Regions from separate parts of the Staphylococcus sp. SUC_1.2 genome, predicted to be linked through region 2. Evidence: riboswitches for the same ligand, from Rfam matches in the RefSeq annotation. Region 2 holds a riboswitch; the other holds the start of a gene.
The links. A riboswitch is a leader RNA that binds a small molecule or an ion and turns the genes downstream of it on or off. The one in region 2 is predicted to bind S-adenosylmethionine.
Positions count from the first base shown of each region.

Region 1: linked by a shared signal. The riboswitch ahead of NR218_RS05540 (methionine ABC transporter ATP-binding protein) and the one ahead of NR218_RS04375 (MetQ/NlpA family ABC transporter substrate-binding protein) in region 2 are both predicted to bind S-adenosylmethionine.

Region 1 is NZ_JANJPM010000011.1:67,610-71,036, reverse strand. It holds gene NR218_RS05560 (arsenate reductase family protein) at 1-202, shown strand, start outside; gene gcvH (glycine cleavage system protein GcvH) at 295-675, shown strand; gene NR218_RS05550 (toprim domain-containing protein) at 812-1,198, shown strand; gene NR218_RS05545 (thioredoxin family protein) at 1,191-1,490, shown strand; SAM riboswitch class I at 1,545-1,649, shown strand; gene NR218_RS05540 (methionine ABC transporter ATP-binding protein) at 1,734-2,759, shown strand; gene NR218_RS05535 (methionine ABC transporter permease) at 2,752-3,427, shown strand, end outside.
Region 2 is NZ_JANJPM010000008.1:69,077-72,503, forward strand. It holds gene NR218_RS04360 (putative glycoside hydrolase) at 1-104, shown strand, start outside; gene NR218_RS04365 (LPXTG cell wall anchor domain-containing protein) at 227-865, opposite strand; gene NR218_RS04370 (hypothetical protein) at 1,032-1,457, opposite strand; SAM riboswitch class I at 1,605-1,711, shown strand; gene NR218_RS04375 (MetQ/NlpA family ABC transporter substrate-binding protein) at 1,820-2,635, shown strand; gene NR218_RS04380 (aspartate aminotransferase family protein) at 2,838-3,427, shown strand, end outside.

The DNA of each region.
Region 1 (3,427 bases), on a different contig from region 2:
GGAAATCAATAAATTCTTTAATACACATGGTGTGAAATATAGAGAACTTGGTTTGAAAGATAAATTAAATGAATTATCTAATGATGAAAAATTAGAACTCTTAGCCTCAGATGGAATGTTGGTAAAACGTCCGCTAGCGGTTTCGGGTGAAAAAGTTACATTAGGTTTTAATGAAGAACAATACAAAGATGTATGGTTATAGAAAGTATAATCACAACTTTTAATATTAATAGTTGAATGAAAACTTACGGTATGGCATCATTAAATTGTAATTATTTTTAGGAGGGGATTTTCGTGGCAGTACCGAGCGAATTCAAATATTCTAAGGAACATGAATGGGTTAAAGTTGAAGGAAATACGGCAACAATTGGTATTACTGAATACGCGCAAGGTGAATTAGGAGACATCGTATTTGTCGAATTACCAGATGTCGATGATGAAATTAATGAAGGGGATACATTTGGTAGTGTTGAATCAGTAAAAACAGTATCTGAATTGTATGCACCTGTTTCTGGGAAAATTGTTGAAACAAACGACGAATTAGAAGATAGTCCAGAATTTGTTAATGAATCACCTTATGAAAAAGCATGGATGGTAAAAGTTGAATTAAGTGACGAAAGTCAATTAGATGAATTACTATCAGCTGAACAATACTCTGAAATGATTGGCGAATAATTTTTTAAAACTCCTTGATATTAAATCTAGGAGTTTTTTATATAATTATATTAATTATCTGTAAATTGTGTTTATATTCATCAATAACGTGAAAAAGTAAATGATTGTTTAATATCGACTTAGAAGGTGGATGAACATGGCAATTTTAAATAAAGTTATCATTGTTGAAGGTAAATCTGATAAGAAGAAAGTGCAACAAGTCATTGCTGAACCTGTAAATATTATTTGTACACATGGTACAATGAGTATCGACAAACTAGACGATATGATAGAAACGTTATATGGAAAACAGGTCTATATTCTTGCCGATTCAGATGATGAGGGCGAAAAAATTAGAAAGTGGTTTAAACGTTATTTAAGTGAAAGTGAACATATCTATGTAGATAAAACATATTGTGAAGTCGCACGTTGTCCCAAAAATTATCTTGCTCATGTATTGAGTAAATACGGATTTAACGTAAAAAAAGAGAAAAAACTTATACCTAATTTAAGTTCTGAAAGGTTAGTACTTGTGAATGAATAATTCTATTAAAATCGAAGATATCAAAGAACACTTTGATAAAGATAAACATTTAATATTTGGATATACTCCTATGTGTGGAACATGTAAGATTTCAGAGCGCATGCTAGATATTGCAAATGATATCGAACAATTACCACTTAAAAAAATTGATTTAAATTTCCATAAGTATTTTAGTGAAGAATATAAAATTATGTCTGTACCTGTACTGTTAATTATGGATAAGGATAAAGAGGTAGATAGAATCTATGCATTTCAATCTGTGCCATATTTGTTAGAAAAGTTAAAAAAATGATTGACGAATTATTAGTACAGTGATAGGATATAAATTAATTAAATAGTGCGAAAACTCTTATCGAGAGAGGTGGAGGGATGTGCCCTACGAAGCCCGGCAACCGTCTATAATAGAAATGGTGCCAATTCACATAAAGTTTAATACTTTAGAAGATGAGAGAAAGATAATTTTAAATGCTTTCTCATCTCTCTAGGTGGGGAAGCATTTTTTAATTACATAAGGAATTTAAGGGAGGCACTTAACGTGATTGAGTTAAATCAAGTTGTTAAACGCTATCACACAAAGAACAAAGATGTACTAGCAGTAGATCACGTTGACTTGAATATAGAATCAGGCTCAATTTTTGGAGTGATTGGGTTTTCTGGTGCTGGTAAAAGTACGTTAATTCGAATGTTTAATAATCTAGAAGAACCGACTTCAGGGGATATCATTATAGATGGAGACAATATTAACAAACTTTCTAAGTCAGATTTGAGAAAAAAACGACAAAAAGTAAGTATGATTTTCCAACATTTTAATTTGTTATGGTCACGTACTGTCATTAGTAATATTATGTTCCCACTAGAAATAGCTGGAGTATCTCGTGCAGAAGCAAAACAAAGAGCTTTAGAACTTGTAGAGTTGGTCGGTTTAAAAGGTCGTGAAAAAGCTTATCCTTCAGAATTATCAGGTGGTCAAAAACAAAGAGTTGGGATTGCTCGTGCATTAGCGAATGATCCGAATGTCTTATTATGTGACGAGGCTACAAGTGCGCTAGATCCACAAACAACGGATGAAATTTTAGATTTACTATTAAAAATAAAAGAAGAAAGAAATCTAACGATTGTGATTATTACACATGAAATGCAAGTGATTAGACGCATATGTGATGAAGTTGCAGTGATGGAAAATGGGCGTGTTATTGAGCAAGGTAAAGTTGATGAAGTATTTGAAAATCCTCAACATGAGGTGACAAAACGATTTGTGAAAGACGATTTAGACGACGATTTTGAAGATTCAATTAAACATCTAGAACCATTAAACAAAGACGCTTATATTGTAAGGTTGAATTTCAACGGTAATAATACCACACAACCTGTTGTATCTGATATTACGCGAACGCAGAATATTGAATTAAATATTTTGGAAGCAAATATTAAAAATACACGTACAGGTTCAGTTGGATTTTTAATTGTACACATTCCACATATTAGTGAAGATGGATTTAATACATTCGTAACTGAGTTACATAAAGAACACGTAAATGTGGAGGTGATTAAACATGGATAAATCATATGGTGATATCTTCCATGAAATGATTACTATGCCTAATGTGCAATGGCCTGAAGTTTGGCAAGCAATTTATGAAACACTTTATATGACTATAGTGTCAACCATTTTTGCTTTTATCTTTGGCTTAATCTTAGGCGTGTTGCTTTTCTTATCAGCTAAAAGTGACGCACCTGGAGCTAAGATTTTCTATACGGTAGTTTCATTTATAGTTAACTTGTTCCGTGCGATTCCATTTATTATTTTAATTTTGTTATTAATTCCGTTCACAAGTGTATTATTAGGTACAATTAGTGGACCGACGGGAGCACTTCCAGCATTAATCATTGGTGCTGCACCGTTCTACGCAAGACTAGTTGAAATCGCATTTAAAGAAATCGATAAAGGCGTTATTGAAGCAGCATGGTCTATGGGTGCAAATACTTGGACAGTCGTTCGAAAAGTATTGCTTCCAGAAGCAATGCCAGCACTTGTTTCAGGTATTACAGTAACTGCTATCGCTTTAGTTGGTTCAACTGCTATTGCCGGCGTTATTGGTGCAGGTGGTTTAGGTAACTTAGCTTACTTAACTGGTTTTACACGTAACCAAAACGACGTCATTCTAGTGTCAACCGTATTTATTTTAATTATTGTATTTATAATCCAATTCATCGGGGATTGGCTTACAA
Region 2 (3,427 bases):
GCAATGCTAAAGAACAAGATCCTGAAGGTGCAGAACAAACTAATAACAAAGATGATCAACATTCTGATAGTCAAGATAATGAAGCGGATAATAAAAATAAATAATATGGAGACAATTTCTCGTATATTCATTTAGTATGGAAATGATTTATCTTGTAGACTATTTAAACGAAAGGAATGCGTCAGAATTCATTTTGAATTCCTTGACGCATTCCTTTTTTTATTTATTAGAAATGTTCAGTAGATAAATAAGAATGACTATGATGTTTTCGTTTCAGTAATAATGAAGTTCCCATAACTAATAGAAGTGAGGCTAGAAGTTGAGTTGAGTATTGTTGTGTAACGTCTCCAGTACTTGGGAGTGTTTTAACAGAAGATTGTGATGTTTGAGTATCTTTAAGTGACTTAGATGATGGCACCTCAGAAGAAGCAACCGTTCCTACATAATAACGGTTGAGTTCACGTGCACAATCAACAGAATGAACTTGTTTATGATTAGAAGAGGTTGTTTTAGCGGCTTTAGCGATACCTGATTCTGCATGAATGCGTGTATCTTGAAGTTGATTAAAGTCACTATATCTACCATTTTTGTACTCAACTTCGCCATTTTTATGAACTTTATACATTCCACTGCCTTCATTTAATCTATTATGACTTATAATTTCAAAGTATGCGCCTTTGTCAACAGTACGACCAAGTCGTTGTAGGTTTGGATTACCTCCACTATTAGATAATGCATCTGTAGCAATTTGTTTAGCATTTTCTTTAGTCACTAAGTTAGTAGTATGTGCTTCTACAGATTGAGTCGTTGTAAGTAGCATTGTACTTGTTAAAAGTGTAGATGCAACGAAAGATACTTTCTTCATAATGAAAACCCCATTTCATTCATGATCAATTACAACTAGAGTGTAGCATTTGAATAGATCAGAAACAGGGATTTAAAAAAAAACATAATAAATCTTTAACTTAACTTAAAGAATAAATAATTTGTAAACATTAAATCAATATTTATCACATGATTTATATAGGACATTAATACTTCTTTTTAGAAAAATATGGAATGGAACAAGCCATTAAAATTATAAAAATAATATGAGCAATCATCCATAAACCGTATTCATTCCAGCTAAAGTGAAAGAATGAACGCTTTGCCATAACGACGAGTGACGGATAAAGAAAGGCAAAAACAATCATTAATAAGACATAACTTATTTTATATAATGGTTTAAAGACGTGATAAATAAGTAAGAAAATAAAATATATTAACCATCCTATAAAAACATGAATGGCTAGTTCTAATAATAACGGCGTTTTGCTTGGATCAATTAAGAAATCGATGTTAATTAACAATAAAGTAAGATGAGTCGATTGAACTATGCCATCCATGATAGTCATTGTAATTAATAAGATAATACTTATAACTAAAGCACTAAGACAATGATAAAAATAACGGATCATAATTTTCCTTCCTTCTTATATACATACTATAAGAATATTCCCTGAAATATTTGATTTAACACTTTTTAAATTTTTAGAATATTGAAAAAACATGTTGACCAAAGTTTAAATCAATGATAAGTTATTAATAATTCAATAATCTATTAACTCTTATCAAGAGTGGTGGAGGGATGTGCCCTACGAAACCCAGCAACCGTCATTGTATGACATGGTGCTAATTCACATAAAGTTAATCATACTTTAGAAGATGAGAGAAAGTGTGTCGATGCTTTCTCTTAATAGTTGAAAGTATTTTTTTATGTCTTTACATATCTAGTAAGAGGAAATGAGAATTGAAAATTTATAAAAAGGTGTCAATACATATGAAAAAATTAATAGGTATGATCAGTATTTTGTTAGTAACGATAACGCTAGCAGCTTGTGGAAATCAGAAAGAAGATAATAAAAAAATTACCGTAGCAGCGTCGCCAGCACCTCATGGTGATGTGTTAAAAAAAGCTAAGGAAGAAATGAAGAAAAAAGGATATGATTTAGAAGTCAAAGAAGTTAATGATTATAAGGTGCCTAATAAATTATTAGATAAAGGCGATGTTGATGCGAACTTCTTCCAACATGTCCCATATTTGAATGCTGAAAAGAAAAGTCATGGTTATAAAATTGAAGAATTAGGTAAAGTGTTTACAACGCCTATGGGTGTATATAGTAAAAAATATAAAAATTTAAAAGACATTCCAGATGGATCGACGATTTACGTTTCTAATAATCCTGCAGAAGAAGGACGTTTTTTATCTTTCTTTGTTAATGAAGGATTAATTAAATTAAAAAAAGGCGTTAAAATTGAAAATGCAAAATTTGAGGATATTGTTGAAAATAAAAAACACTTGAAATTTAACCATCAACAAGGTGCAGAGTTTTTACCAAAAACATATAAGAATGGTGAAGGAGCTGCAGTCATTATAAATTCAAACTATGCGCTTGATAATGGTTTAAAACCATCTAAAGATGCTATTGTTATGGAAGGTAAATCATCACCATTTGCGAATACGATTGCCGTTCAAGAAGGTCATAAAAATGATGAAAAATTCCAAACATTATTAAAAGTTATGCAATCTAAAGAAATCAAAGCGTATATTAAAAAAGAATATGGCGATGATGTTATTCCATACGAAAACAAATAAGTCATAAAAGGTCTCTATTAGAGGCCTTTTATGATTTATATTTATCATTGTTTAAAAGATAGAAACAATATATTTTAATTTTTCTGAAAATATTTACAAATCTGACAATTATTAGTAAGATATTGATTATTATCACAAGAATTGAAGTCAATAAAGAAAGTTAGATATAAGTTGTTGATACTTTGGGAGAGGATGAGTCAATTTGAGTAAAGCAGAGGATATGATAAAAGAAGATAGTAAGTATTTTGCTACTTCAGGACGTATAAAATATTATCCATTAGTGATTGATCATGGATATGGAGCAACTTTAGTAGATATAGATGGAAAAGAATACATCGATTTGTTAGCTAGTGCAAGCTCACAAAATGTGGGTCATGCACCAAAACAGGTAACAGAGGCGATTAAAAAGCAAGTAGATAAATTTATTCATTATACCCCCGCATATATGTATCACGAGCCTTTAGTGAAACTGTCTAAAAAGTTATGCGATATTGCGCCAGGTGATTATGAAAAACGTGTCACATTTGGTTTGAGTGGTTCGGATGCGAATGATGGTATTATCAAATTTGCACGTGCTTATACAGGACGACCCTATATTATCAGCTTTACAAATGCTTATCATGGCTCTACATTTGGAGCGTTATCAATGTCGACTATCAGTTTAAATATGCGTAAACATTATGGCCCTTTATTAAATGGTTTTTATCATATTCCATTTCCAGATAAATACAGAGGGATGTTTGAACAATCTAAATCAAACACTGTTGAAGAATATTTAGCGCCATTGAAAGA